Regions from separate parts of the Sphingomonas sp. Sph1(2015) genome, predicted to be linked through region 1. Evidence: predicted binding sites of a transcription regulator. Region 1 holds the regulator's gene; the other holds the start of a gene.
The links. Region 1 encodes LexA, which represses DNA repair genes until DNA is damaged. Its sites were predicted from a motif close to GTTCCNCNCTTGTTCT; they were not measured.

Region 1 (7,474 bases):
TCGACAATTACGACAGCTTCACCTGGAACCTCGTCCATTATCTTCAGGAATTGGGCAGCGAGGTAGAGGTGGTCCGCAACGACGCGATCTCGGCGGGCCAAGCGCTCTCGTCGGGGGCGCAAGCCTTTCTCATCTCCCCCGGCCCCTGCACGCCGACCGAGGCGGGCGTCAGCCTGGACCTGGTCGCCGCCGCCGCCGACGCGGGCCGCCCGTTGCTGGGCGTGTGCCTGGGCCATCAGGCGATCGGCCAGCATTTCGGCGGCCTGGTCGAGCGTGGCGGCCTGATGCACGGCAAGACCTCGCCGGTGCTGCATGACGGCACCGGGTTGTTCCGGGGCCTGCCCTCGCCGTTCACCGCGACGCGCTATCATTCGCTGATCGTCAACGATGTGCCCGACAGCCTGGTCGTCAATGCGCGCGCCGAGGACGGGACGGTGATGGGCTTCCGCCATGCGACGCTGCCCATCCACGGCGTCCAGTTCCACCCCGAGAGCATCGCCACCGAATATGGCCATGCCATGCTCGCCAATTTCCTGCGCGAAGCGGGCGTGGCGCATGAACTGCCCGAGCGGCTGCGCCCGCCGGTCGAGAACGCCGCGTGACGACTGTCGCGCTTCTGCCAGATGCCGCCAGCCCGCTGTCGCGCGAGACGGCGGCCGCGGCATTTGCCGACATATTGGACGGTCGCGCCGAGGATGCGGCGATCGCCGCCTTCCTGATCAGCCTGACCGAGCGCGGTGAAACCTCGATCGAAATCGCCGAGGCCGCCCGGGCGATGCGTCAGCGGTTGATCCCGATCGAAGCACCCAAGGGGACCGTCGATGTCTGCGGGACCGGGGGCGATGGCCATCATACCCTCAACGTCTCCACCGCCGTGTCGCTGGTCGTGGCGGCGCTGGGCGTGCCGGTCGCCAAGCATGGCAACCGCGCCGCTTCGTCCAAGGCGGGTGCGGCCGATACGCTGGAAGTGCTCGGCCTCGACATGGAACGCGCTGGGGCGGTGGCGCAGGCCAGTCTCAACGATATCGGCATCGCCTTCCTGTTCGCCGCCAACCATCATCCGGCCATGGCGCGGATCACCCCGATCCGGCGTGCGATCGGGCGGCGGACGATCTTCAACCTGATGGGTCCGCTCGCCAATCCGGCGCATGTCGGGCGCCAGCTGATCGGCATCGCGCGGCCCGACTATGCGACCGTCTATGCCGAGGCGCTGGAGCAGCTGGGGGCCGAGACTGCGCTGGTCGTCTCGGGCGAGGAAGGGCTGGACGAGCTGTCCGGCGCAGGCCCCAGCATCGCGGTTTCGGTCGGCGACATTGCCGCGCCCGCCACCATCACGCCTGAGGATGCGGGCCTGCCCCGCCATCCCATCACCGCCATTCGTGGCGGCGACGCGCGGCACAATGCCGAGGCGCTTCGCCGCCTTCTCGCCGGCGAGCCGGGCGCGTATCGCGACGCGGTTCTCCTCAACGCCGCCGCCGCGCTGCTGGTCGCCGGGCATAGCACCGACCTTCGCCAAGGCGCGGTCGCCGCCGCCCGCGCCATCGATACCGGCGAGGCCGCGGCGCTTCTCGATCGATGGATTGCTTACCGATGACGATGCTCGACCGCATCCTGGAAACCAAGCGCGCCGATGTCGCCGCGCGCAAGGCGACCATGTCCCATGCCGACCTCGACGCCAAGATCGCGACCGTCTCTGCGCCGCGCGGGTTCCGTGCCGCGCTGGACGCCAAGACCGGCCATGCGCTGATCGCCGAGGTGAAGAAGGCCAGCCCCTCCAAGGGGCTGATCCGCGCCGATTTCGATCCCCCCGCCCATGCCCGCGCCTATGAAGCGGGGGGCGCGGCCTGCCTGTCGGTGCTGACCGACGAGCGATGGTTCCAGGGGGCCGATGTGTTCCTGGAACAGGCCCGCGCAGCCGTGTCGATCCCGGTTCTGCGCAAGGATTTCATGGTCGATCCCTGGCAGGTACATGAATCGCGCGCGCTGGGAGCAGACGCGATCCTCATCATCGTAGCGGCCCTGGACGACACCCAGATGCAGGAGATCGAGGCCGCGGCGATCGAGTGCGGCATGGACGCGCTGGTCGAGGTCCACGACGCCGCCGAGATGGAGCGGGCAGCCCGGCTGAAATCCCGGCTGATCGGGGTGAACAACCGCGATCTCAGGGATTTCACCGTCGATTTTCAGCGCACCTATGAGCTGGTCGCCCATGCCCCCGCCGGCAGCACCTTCGTGGCCGAGAGCGGCCTGACCAGCCGTGAGGATCTGGACGCGATGGCCGCGCACGGCATCCGCTGCTTCCTCGTCGGCGAAGCGCTGATGCGCCAGCAGGATGTCGAGGCGGCGACCCGCGCGCTGATCGGATGAGCGGCCTCACCCATCTCGACGAAGAGGGTTCGGCCCGCATGGTCGATGTCGGGGCCAAGATGGTCACGGCGCGCCAGGCGGTGGCGCAAGGTCGCATCACCATGAGCCGCGACGCCGCCGCCGCGATCCGCGCGGGCAGTGTCCAGAAGGGCGATGTGCTGGCGGTCGCGCGGGTGGCGGGCATCATGGCCGCCAAGAAGACCAGCGACCTCATCCCGCTTTGCCACCCCCTGCCGCTGAGCAAGGTGGAGATCGACCTGGCGCTGGACGAAGCAGGCGTGACCGCCACCGCCACCGCCGCCACGGCGGGCCAGACCGGCGTCGAGATGGAGGCGCTGACCGCCGTATCGGTGACGCTGCTGACCGTCTATGACATGGCAAAGGCACTCGATAAGCGCATGGTGATCGGTGATATTCGCCTGATCGCCAAGACGGGCGGCAAGTCGGGCGACTGGCACGCCTGACGCTTCCGATACGCGGAACGGACGCTGCCCGAAAGCGTCCTAGGGCCAAAAGGAGCGACCGTCATTCTTCTCCCCGTCCTAGAAGCCCAGGCCCGGCTGCTCGCCCTGGGCAGCACGCGCCCCGTCGTCGAACTGCCCTTGCGCGAAGCCGCCGGGCGCTGGGCCGCCCGAGACGTGACCGCACGGCGGACCCAGCCAGCGCACGACCTGTCGGCGATGGACGGCTATGCGATCCGTTTCGAGGATATGCCGGGGCCGTGGACGGTCATCGGCGAAAGCGCGGCGGGGCGGCCCTTTGCCGGTTCGGTAGACTGCGGACAGGCGACGCGCATCTTTACCGGGGCGGCCCTGCCGGACGGTGCCGACACCGTTCTCGTCCAGGAGGAAGCGACACGTGACGGCGCAACCCTGACGCTGGCAGGTGAAGGCCCCGCCCATCAGGGTCGCAATGTCCGGCGGCGCGGATTGGACTTTTCCGAAGGTGCCACGCTGGTCGCCGCCGGGCAGCGATTGACCCCTGCGCGGATCGCGGTGGCCGCGACCGGCGGTCACGCCACCCTGCCAGTCCGACCGGCCGTCCGGGTCGCGATTGCCGCGACCGGCGACGAACTGGTCCCGCCCGGCAGCACTGATCCCACCGCCCTGCCCGAATCCAACGGCGTGATGCTGGCGGCGATGCTTGCCGACCTGCCGGTCGAGATCATCGACCTGGGCATCCTGCCCGACAATCTCGAACGCCTGCGCGACGCCTTTGCCTCGGTCGAGGCCGATCTGCTGGTCACGACCGGCGGCGCCTCGGTCGGCGATCATGACCTGGTACAGCCCGCACTGAAGGCGGCCGGGGGCAGCGTCGATTTCTGGCGCATCGCGCTTCGCCCCGGCAAGCCGATGATGGCCGGGCGACTGGGCGATACGGTGGTGCTCAGCCTGCCGGGCAATCCCGTCTCGGCCTTCGTCACCGCGACGCTGTTCGTCCGGCCGCTGATTTCGCATCTGGCGGGCGCCGCCGATCCCCTGCCCAAGCCCATTCCCGCCGTGCTGGGCGAGGATTTGCCCGCCAATGGTCCGCGCATCGACTATCTGCGCGCCGCGATGCTCGACGGGCGGGTCCATGCGGCGGCCATTCAGGACAGCTCGATGCTGCTGACCCTGGCGCGGTCGACCTGCCTGATCATCCGCCCGCCCCATGCCCCCGCCGCCGCCATGGGCGACTCGGCGGAAATCCTGATGCTCGCTTGACGCAAGCCAAAACGTTCCATATAAGTTCCGCGTCTGTTCTGGACGGAGGATCGCGATGCTCACCGCAAAGCAGCATGAGCTTGTCTGCTTCATCAACGACCGTTTGAAGGAAACCGGCGTCTCGCCGTCCTTTGAGGAGATGAAGGAGGCGCTGGACCTCAAGTCCAAATCGGGTGTCCACCGCCTGATCTCCGCGCTGGAGGAACGCCACTTCATTCGCCGCCTGCCCAATCGCGCCCGTGCGCTGGAGGTGCTGCGGATGCCCGACCGGCCCGAGAAGCCTGCCGCGGCGGAACCCGCGTCTGGCAACATTCGCACGCCTGCCGCGCGTCCGGCGATCGAACCCGCCAATGACGTGGTCGAAATCCCGCTGCACGGCCGGATCGCCGCCGGTTTGCCGATCGAAGCGTTCGAAGACAGCGCAATGCTGGCCGTGCCCGCCGCGCTGCTGGGCTCGGGCGAGCATTATGCGCTGGAAGTATCCGGCGATTCGATGGTCGAGGCGGGTATCCTGGACGGCGACTATGCGCTGATCCGCCGCACCGATGTCGCGCGCGACGGACAGATCGTGGTCGCGCTGATCGATGATAGCGAAGCGACGCTGAAATATTTCCGGCGGGAGGGCTCGATGGTCCGCCTCGACCCCGCCAACCGGGCCTATGATCCGCAGCGTTACGCGCCCGCGCAGGTCCGGGTGCAGGGTAAGTTATCGGGCATCTTGCGCCGCTACGAATAAGGGCAGCGGAAAACCCTGCCGGACCGCTCGGCCATGGCAAATGGGGCCGGTCGGCGTCGGGCGCCCTTATCCGGTTCCGGACAGCGAACGCCTCCGCCCGCGAAGACGGTTTGAACGCTGTCCAGTACATCGCACCTGGTTGACGAAGAGGCCTATAGCCCTCCGCCTTGTCCGGCGATCGACCATGGATGTCGATCGCCGGGTTGGCGCACCACCCCCACCATGGGGGGATCGAGCCGGATGGATATCCCGCCAGTCCGCTTGAAGACAGTGCTGTCCAGTTTCAACCAGCGCGGCCGGCACGCATCGGGCAGGCGACGGTCGGCGATGATGATGTCCATCTGGCCACAAAGCGCGACCAGTTCTGTCCATGGCACCGGATAGCCACTGCGCGTCGCGGCGATCCGCCAGCGCCGTCCGCCCTGCTCCAGAACGGTCACGCACATATCCCGCCCGCAACGCGCCGCCGGTTGATCGGCCAGCGCCATCGGCTGGGCATCGGTGCCGCTCAGTTCGGACAGGGTGGTCCGCATATAATCCCCCGCCCGGTCACGCAGCAGCGCCATGCCCTGCCCCATCGCGATCCCGGCATGGCGCCCGTCACCGGTCACGATGAGGTCGGGCGCAGGGGCGGCGAGCATGACCGATAGCCCGGCCATCAATGCGGGCGTCCCGAGCCATCGCCACCGGGTCCGCCAAAGAGCGATCCATAGTCCCCCCACGACCGCCAGCCCGAACGCCCATCCCGACGCCACGGGCAAGGCGACCACCGATCCCGGGATGGCGGACACGGCATGAGCCAGCTTCAGCAACAGACCCAGGGCCTGTCCCAGCAACCACCAGACAGGACCACCCAACCCCATGGGCTCCAGCAACAAGGCGACCATCTCCAGCGGCATGGCGATGAAGGTCGTCCAGGGAATGGCGACGATATTGGCCAGCGCGCCGTAAAGCCCCGCCTTGTGGAAATGATGGATGGCGATCGGCATCAGCGCCGCCTCGACCACCAATCCGGTCAGCAGCAACGCGCCCAGATGTCGCAGGGCCGCCCAGCGCCAATCGGGATGCGGCCCCAGCCCGCGGCGGATCGCGGAATGCTCGTGCAGCGCGACAATGGCGGTGATCGCCGCGAAGGACAGTTGGAAACTGGCACCCACCAACGCCTCGGGCCGGAAGATCAGCACGATCAGCGCCCCCGCCGCAACGAGGCGCAACGTCATCGCCTCCCGCCCCATGGCCAGGGCGGCAAGGACCAGCATCGCCGCGACACAGGACCGTATCGTCGGAACCTCCGATCCGGTCAGCCACGTATATCCGACGGCGGCAACCGCCCCCGCCGCCGCGCCGATCAGCGGCAGTCGGACCCGCAACGCCAGCCATGGCCAGAGCGCCAGCAATCTGATCGTCAGCACCATCACGATCCCGACGACCGCCGTGATGTGAAGGCCGCTGACCGACAGCAGATGCGCCAGCCCCGCGCGCCGCATCGCCTCCGCATCGTCCTGCGCGATCGCGCCGACATCGCCCGTCGCCAGCGCCGCCGCGATCCCGCCCGCGCTGCCCGGAACCTGCGCCGTGATCCGCTGCGACAGGCGCTGGCGCAAACCGGGGCCTTGATCGGCCAAACGCAGCATCCGCACCGGCGCAAAACCGCGTCCCGTGGCGCCGATCCCCTGAAACCAAGCCGCGCGCGCGAAATCATAGCCTCCGGGCGCGACCGGCCCGGCGGGGGGCATCAGCCGCGCCCGCAACCGGACTTGTGCGCCCTGCCCCAATCCGACCGGCGCGTCCTCCTGCGGCAACGATATTCGAAGCCGCGGCGGCAGCCTTAGACGCCGCCCGCGCCCATCCTGCGCCTGTACAGGCCGCAGCATCAGCCGGACGATCTGCCGCGCCGCCAAAGGTTCGGCCGCCTCCACCTCGGCGACCATATCCGCCATCACCGGCCGCGCGAGGACAGGCGCACGAACGGACTCGGCGCGTGCCCAGGCCAGCAGCATTCCCGCCATGACCAGCATCGCCGCCACACCAATGGCGCGCATCACCCGCCCGCCATCGGACAGGGTCACCGCCGCCAGTCCGACGCCCCCGGCCGCCAGCACCACTGCCGCCCAGGCTCGCGGATCGGGCAGCACGAACCACGCCGCAATCCCGGCCCCCAGCATCACCGGCGTCCATAACGGAATCTGGTTCCGCTCGGCCTCGGCCCATTGCTCCACCACGCGAAGGCGCGGCATTTGGCGGCGCGGACGCTTGATGCTAGGGGCTGCGGCGGCTGACTGGGCCATCGAATCTTATGCTGGGAGTATGCGCGGTTGAGCGCAACACATGATATCGCCACCGGATCGACCATGAGCGGAGTCGTGACCCGTTTCGCGCCCTCGCCGACCGGATTCCTTCACATCGGCGGCGCGCGCACCGCGCTGTTCAACTGGCTGTTCGCGCGGGCGAATGGCGGCAAGTTCCTGCTGCGGATCGAGGATACCGATCGCGCCCGCTCGACCCAGCCCGCGATCGACGCGATCCTGGACGGCATGCGCTGGCTGGGCCTGGACTGGGACGGCGACGCCGTGTTCCAGTTCGCCCGCGCCGACCGCCATGCCGAGGTCGCCCGCGAGATGATGGCCAAGGGCCATGCCTATCGCTGCTACATGACGCAGGAAGAGAT
Region 2 (7,474 bases), on a different contig from region 1:
GGCAAGGCGATCGCGCCACGCGTGGCGGCCCTGCTGGACGTCATGCAGATCAGCGACATCCTGTCCGTGGAAGCGGAAGACACGTTCACGCGCCCGATCTACGCGGGCAACGCCGTCGCAACCGTCCGGTCGTCCGACGTGAAGAAGGTCGTCACCGTTCGCACCACCGCGTTCGAGAAGGCGGCTCGCAAGGGCGGTAGCGGAACGGTCGAGGCTGTTCCCACGTCCGGCGACAAGGGACTGTCCTCGTTCATCGGTCAGGAGATCGCCGCGTCGAGCCGTCCCGAACTGACGAGCGCGCGCGTCATCGTGGCGGGGGGGCGCGCGCTTGGCTCCGGCGAGAAGTTCGCCGAACTGATCGAGCCTCTAGCCGACAGGCTGGGCGCGGGTGTCGGCGCCAGCCGAGCCGCCGTGGATGCGGGATACGTTCCGAACGACTACCAGGTCGGCCAGACCGGCAAGATCGTCGCTCCTGAGGTCTACGTGGCGGTGGGCATCTCCGGCGCCATACAGCACCTAGCGGGCATGAAGGATTCCAAGATCATCGTCGCCATCAACAAGGACGAGGATGCCCCCATCTTTCAGGTCGCGGACCTGGGCCTCGTCGGCGATCTCTTCGAGATTGTGCCAGAACTCACCCGCAAGCTCTGACCCGCCTCCCCACCGCCCTCCCGCGACGCCCGACGTCGCTCGAGGACGACCGTGGAGGGACCACTGGCGACTGGTTCCGCAACCAAGTGCGCCATGTGGGACCGGAGCTCGTCTGCGGGTGGCTCGGCGCTTGGCAGCCCTGCGAGTTCACCACGATCCGTTCATCCGGGTTCGAACGCCACGCCTGTCGCACGCCGCAGCACGGCCGCCACCGACCTGAAAGCCGGGGTGCCGCTCCCCCTGTGTGATCGTCGGGCGGGATAAGATGGTTCGCCTCGGTGAAGTAGGCCGCAACGGAGCCACGTGCGATCGCGTGCGCGACGGCTACAGGATGCATCTCGCGAAGGGGGTGGTGCCGCGGCGCGGAATCGCTATGCAGCATCGAAACAAGTATTCTGCGAGTGCATAATATGAGGAAAATCGATCCGGCCGGCGTGCGCCCCTACGGCGGAGCGGCGGGTGGCTGGGGCGCGCTTCGTGCCGTCGCGAAGGCGGTTCGTCACCAAATGGCGGACGCACGCGCTCTTCTGTCCGTCAACCAGCCGGACGGCTTCGACTGCCCGGGCTGCGCCTGGCCGGATCCGAAGGAGGGCTCCTCCTTCGAGTTCTGCGAGAATGGCGCAAAGGCAGTCACATGGGAGGCCACCGCCAAGCGCGTCGACGAGGACTTCTTCGCACGTCACAGCGCCAGCGAGCTCTGGAACTGGAGCGATCACGATTTGGAGGGAGCCGGCAGGCTCACCCGACCGCTGCGCTACAATGCGGCCACGGACCACTACGAGCCCATCTCCTACGAGGAGGCGTTCAGGTTCGCGGGCGAGGCGCTGCGTCGGCTCGACGATCCCGACCAAGCAGAATTCTACTGTTCGGGACGGGCATCGAACGAGGCGGCCTTCCTCTGGCAGCTCTACGTACGCTGCTTCGGAACCAATAACTTTCCCGACTGCTCAAACATGTGCCACGAGGCGACCAGCGTCGGGCTCCCTCAATCGATCGGAGTGGGCAAGGGAACGGTCACGCTCGAGGATTTCGAGCACGCTGACGCCATCCTCTGCATCGGGCACAATCCGGGCACGAACCATCCACGCATGCTGACGTCGCTACGCGCCGCGGCTCGCCGCGGCGCAGCCATCATGGTCGCCAACCCAATGCGCGAGCGGGGGCTGGAGCGCTTCCAGTCCCCGCAGCACATGTGCGACATGCTGAGACCCGGCGGCGTGCCGCTCGCGTCCTCCTACCATCAGGTCCGCGTCGGCGGCGATCTAGCGATGCTCAAGGGGCTGATGAAGGCGTTGGTCGCGATGGACGCTGCCGATGTCGAGAAGGGAGGACGGGGCGTCCTCGACCATCAGTTCATCGCGGACCACACGAACGGGATCGAGGCGCTCGTCGCAGACCTGGAACGCACGAGCTGGGCCGACCTCGAGCGCGGATCCGGTCTCTCCCGAACGGAGATGGAGGCCATGGCGGCCACCTACGCCGCCGCCGACCGCGCGATCGTCTGCTACGGGATGGGGGTAACACAGCATCGGCAAGGGACGCAGAACGTCCAGCAGATCGCGAATCTACTGCTGATGCGCGGGAACTTCGGAAAGCTGGGAGCCGGCATCTGTCCATTGCGCGGGCACAGCAACGTCCAGGGCGACCGGACCGTCGGCATCACCGAGCAGCCCACCGAAGCCTTTTTGGCGCGCCTCGATGCGACCTTCGGGATCGTTTCTCCACGTCGGCACGGCCACGGCGTGGTTGAGTCGTTCAAGGCGATGCTGGACGGGCGCTCTAAGGCAGTGGTGTCACTTGGCGGCAATCTGGCGGTCGCGATGCCCGATCCCGAAAAGTGCTTTGCCGCCTACAGGCGCATGGACCTCGCAGTAACGGTCGTGACGAAGCTCAATCGAACATGTCTTCTGCAGGCACGCGAGACGATCGTGATACCCTGCCTCGGAAGGACCGAGCAGGACGTGCAGGCATCCGGTGTCCAGTTCGTTACCGTCGAGGACTCAATGTCCATGGTGCACGCCTCGAGAGGCCGGCTGAAGCCCGTTGCGAAGGGGCTGCTCTCCGAACCCGCCATCGTGGCGGGACTGGCGAAGGCAACCCTCGGAAGAGGGGCGATCGACTGGGACGGGATGGTCGCCGACTACGACCGGATACGCGAGGCGATCGCCGCGGTGTTCCCCGACTTCGGCGATTTCAACGCTCGTGTGAGGGTGCCGCTGGGATTTAGGTTGCCGGTGGGACCATCGTCGAGGGTTTGGCCGACGGCCGATGGAAAGGCTTGTTTCCTCGTGGCGGAGGGCGTCGACAGCACCGGCGGCAAGGCCGAAGGCGCACTGTTGCTCACCACAATCCGAAGCCATGACCAGTACAACACCACCATCTACGGCAACAACGACCGATACCGCGGCATAACCGGACGCCGCGACGTGGTCTTCGTGAATGCCGAAGACCTGGCTGCCGTGGGCCTCGCCCACGGTGATGTGGTGGACGTGGTCGCGGCATCGGATCGGGTTCTGAGAAGTCAGGTGGCCGTGGCGCACGCGATCGCGCGTGGTTCCGTCGCGGCCTACTTCCCCGAGGCGAACCATCTCGTCCCGCTCGACGACCATGACGAGGCGAGCGGCACCCCGGCCTACAAGTCGGTGGCGGTCGTGCTGCGGCATGCGACGGACGTGACATCCGAAGCAGGGTGAGACAGTATGAGGTTAAACTGCCGGGCGGCGTTCCACCTCGTGAGGCGTAGGTCGCCATGGACATCTAGAGCGTTTTCCCGTTCATTCTGAGTCATATCCGCAGGAGCTGAAGTAGTTGGCGCATTCCTTCGGTTGGAACAGGTTGACCAACCGGCCGATGAGGGAAAAACTTGGATACTGTGCGCTCACCGGCCCTGCGCAGCATGCCTTGAGGCGGGCTAAGGCCTTCTCGATCGGGTTGAAAGTCGGGACTGTAGGGCGGGAGGGACATGAGCGCTGATGCTCGACAAGCTTGAGGACCACGACGTCACCGTGATCTATGAGGCAGTAGGCGGGATAGGGCCGATTGCCGATCTCGCTGCCCAGGCGATGCAGGCGAGGAACATCGATTTATAAGCGTCGCCAGTCGCGCAGCTGAACCACAGAGCCTACGTCAATCAGGTAGCCTGGTTGCTCAACGTCCACTGATATGGCTTCCGATCGAACGCCTGACACCGCGATTTGTCTGACTGCGGCATAGGGATGCGGAGATACTCGACCGATTGCGCCTGCCGCTGGATGGTCAACCTCACACGGTTGCAGCCATACGATGGAGGGTCGCTTTCCGCGACTACGGTGTCCGCATTCCACGATTTGATCGGATATTCATCGGTGTGCAGGAAAACCGACCGCGCGGCGCCCAGGTTCGATAAGTCGGCGATGCGGCAGGAGCCTTCGCCCCGACGGCACTCGATATGCAAAAAAGTCCGACCGTCCATATCCGGCCCAACTATCGTTCCTTCGGCAGAGATGAACCCGGTGTCGCTCGCGCGGTCGTCCCTATCGTCATAGAAGGTCTTGGGCGGGTACCTGAGAGGGCGATTTTCCGCCACTTTGACGAGCCAGAGTGATGCTGTAACCCCGATGACTGCAGCGGTCCCAAACCCCGCCGCAAAGCTCCGAACACTCAAACGACGCCCCCCCCCGTGCCTCCCGTATGATCGGGTGCAATGCACTCAACCGATCGCAATGGGGTTGACCAACGCGGCTCGGTAACGGAACATAAAGGGAACGAGTAGAGTCTAACCCTTATGCCCGCCGCCCTTGATTCATCAGTGCCGACCATAGCGCATCTTCGGACGATCGCCACACCCGCGACCGACTTCCGCATCATGCCTTTCGGCGTCGACGCGATCGATGGACGGCTTGGGGCAGGGGGCCTTCGCGCTGGCGCGCTACACGAGGCGACGGCGCAGAGCGGCACGATGGTCGACGACGCAGCAACGACCCTCTTCCTCGCCAGCATCGCTGCGCGTGAAGCAGCTGCAACAGGCGGGCCGGTGTTATGGGCAAGCTGCCGCGCCGACCTGTATGCACCGGCGCTGGAACAGATCGGGCTGCCGGCCGCAGCCGTCATCCATGCCCAACCGCGTGATGACGCGGCCCTCTTGGCGGTGATCGAGGATGCGGTGCGCGACGGTACACCGTCTGCGATCGTCGCGGAGGCAAGCAAAGTCTCCTTGGTTGCAACCCGCCGTCTGCAGTTGGTCGCGGCAGAAGCTGACATGCCCGTCCTGCTTCTACGTCGTCGACGTGGTCTGGGCGAGGATCCGCTTGCCGAACCATCTGCGGCCTGGACCCGCTGGAGGATCGGCACCGCGCCGTCCGAGCGGCTTGAGGTCGCGGGTGTAGGAAGGGCGAGATGGGCAGTGGAGTGCGCTCGCCAGCGTGGGGGTGAGGGGTTCTCCCTGATTGTGGAGGGCAGCGATGAGACGGGTCGTCTCGCTGTTCCTGCCGGACTTGGCCATCGAGCGGCTGAGACGGTTGGAACGGTCCGCTTCGCGGCAGCCTGAACGGCCTGTCCTCGAGCTGCCGGTAGATGACGACCCCGGCGCCTGTTCGGTGCCGCGGGGCGGCGGTTGGCGGCCAGGTGCGCGGTGGGCACGCGAAGGCCTGCCTTCCCGCGCCGACGTCGAGACGCAGATTGCGGCGCTGCCAACGCATGCGCAGCCGCCCATGCGCGAGCTCGGCCGTCGTTCAGAGGCAGCAAGTCATCTTTATAAGACCGTAATCACAGGGCATCCGGCGCGGAAAGCATCGCCGTTGGATATTAAAACCGATGGCCTTCCACCCTTGGCGCTCATCGGGAAGACCGGCCGGCGCGAGGAGGTGGTTGCTGCGTGCGAAGGCGCGCGGTCGCTCGGCATTCAGCCCGGTATGGCTGCGACCCACGCGCGCGCGCTCGTATCGGATCTCGACTTCCGTCCAGCCGAGCCGGAGGCTGATGCTGCACTCCTCGATCGCCTTGCGCTGTTCGCGGTTCGACGCTGGTCACCCATTGCTGCCGTCTCGCCTGCTGATGGGCTTTGGATCGACCTTGCGGGCTGCGCGCATCTGCATGGTGGCGAGGAGCGATTCTGCAGGCGGCTGATCGCCTTCTGCCGTCGTGCCGGTTTCACCGCGCGCGTGGCCGTCGCTGACACGGCAGGGGCGGCTCATGCCCTCGCTCGCTTCGGCCGCAGCGAGATCATCCGCGTCGAGCCGGGTGGGACCGCCAGTGCGATTTCGCCGCTGCCGATCGTCGCCTTGCGCTTGGCACCGAGCGCGCTCAGCGCTGCCAAACGCTTTGGCTTCGAGACGGTAGCGGATCTGCTGCCGGTCGCGCGTGGGCCACTGGCGCGTCGGCTCGGTCTGCCGGCGATCACGCGTCTGGACCAGGCGCTCGGCGCAGTGGCCGAGCCAATCACCCCGCGCGAGGATGCCGAGGTTCCGATCGTCGAGCGTCGCCTCCTTGAGCCAATCGGCACGGCCGAGGCGATCGAACAGGTCATGGGCGATCTGCTGAACGACCTTGCGCAGGTCCTGCAGGCGCGAGGTTTGGGCGCACGGGCACTCCGCCTCACGGGCTTGCGCGTCGATGGCACGGAACAGGTCGTGGGTGTCGGCACGTCGCGGCCGACGCGCGAGGTGTCGCACCTCCTCAGGCTCCTGAAGCTCAGGATTGAACGGATCGACCCCGGCATGGGGCTCGAGCAATTCTGGCTGGTAGCGCCGCATACCGAACCGCTGGATGCGGTCGACCTTGGCGCGGTCCTCGCCGGCGAGACGCTGGTGCGAGACCCGGCACGCCTGGTCGACGTCATCGCCGGCAGGATCGGGAGCTATGCCGTCTACCGGCTTGCGCCTGTCGAGAGCCATGTGCCGGAACGGGCCGTCACCCGCTCCGACCCGGTGGAGATGCCAGGATCATGGCCGGCGTGGAAGCGGCCGATCCGCCTTTTTGCCCGGCCGGAACCACTGGCGCGCGTGATGGCGCTGATGCCGGACCAGCCACCCCGCCGGTTCGAATGGCGCGGCAAGACCTACAAGGTCGTTGCTGGCGACGGCCCTGAGCGTGTGCACGGCGAATGGTGGCGGCGCGATGCCGAGATATGGGCGGTGCGCGACTATTACCGCGTCGAGGATGAGGCCGGAGGGCGGTACTGGGTCTTCAGGCGGGGTGACGGCTTCGAGGACGAGACCGGCGACCTGTCCTGGTGGATGCACGGGGTCTTCGGATGACCCACTATGTCGAGCTGCAGGTGCTCACCCACTTCTCGCTCCTGCGCGGCGCGTCGTCGCCGGAGGAGCTGTTCGCGGCCGCGGCGCTGCTCGGCTATCCCGCGATCGGCGTCAGCGACATTGGCACGGTTGGGGGTGTCGTGCGCGCGTGGGAGGCACAGAAAGCCACAGGTGTCCGCTCGATCGCGGGCACGCGCGTCGATCTGTCCTGCGGCCGGCGCCTGTTGCTCTATCCGACCGACCGGCCCGCCTGGTCGAGGATCACGCGGCTGCTCACCGTCGGTAAGAAGCGGGCAGGTAAGGGCGGCTGCCTCCTCCACTGGCACGACCTCGAGCCGTGGTCCGAGGGTGTTGTCGCCATCCTGCTGCCGCACGAGGCGGATGAGGAGAACGTCGCCGCACTGAAGGACCTGAAGGCTATCTACGGGCGTCGCGGCTATATGGCCCTGTTCCAGCGGCGCCGGCCAGGGGACGCGGTTCGCATCGATGCGTTGGCCCGGCAGGCGGGCGGAGCAGGTGTCCGCGCCGTCGTGACCGGTGACGTGCTCTACCATGCGCCCGAGGCACGGCTGCTGCAGGACGTCGTGACC

Region 2: BSZ14_RS03495 (ImuA family protein) is a predicted target of LexA. The motif match lies at 4,381-4,396, and genes of this name have one in related genera.

Annotation. Positions count from the first base shown of each region.
Region 1 is NZ_MQUI01000001.1:26,430-33,903, forward strand. It holds gene BSZ14_RS00130 (anthranilate synthase component II) at 1-602, shown strand, start outside; gene trpD (anthranilate phosphoribosyltransferase) at 599-1,594, shown strand; gene trpC (indole-3-glycerol phosphate synthase TrpC) at 1,591-2,367, shown strand; gene moaC (cyclic pyranopterin monophosphate synthase MoaC) at 2,364-2,831, shown strand; gene BSZ14_RS00150 (molybdopterin molybdotransferase MoeA) at 2,895-4,070, shown strand; gene lexA (transcriptional repressor LexA) at 4,126-4,806, shown strand; gene BSZ14_RS00160 (ComEC/Rec2 family competence protein) at 4,959-7,043, opposite strand; gene gltX (glutamate--tRNA ligase) at 7,158-7,474, shown strand, end outside.
Region 2 is NZ_MQUI01000005.1:59,938-67,411, forward strand. It holds gene BSZ14_RS03480 (electron transfer flavoprotein subunit alpha/FixB family protein) at 1-651, shown strand, start outside; gene BSZ14_RS03485 (FdhF/YdeP family oxidoreductase) at 1,062-3,344, shown strand; partial or broken gene BSZ14_RS19975 (IS630 family transposase) at 3,426-3,624, opposite strand; gene BSZ14_RS03495 (ImuA family protein) at 4,496-5,176, shown strand; gene BSZ14_RS03500 (Y-family DNA polymerase) at 5,091-6,884, shown strand; gene BSZ14_RS03505 (error-prone DNA polymerase) at 6,881-7,474, shown strand, end outside.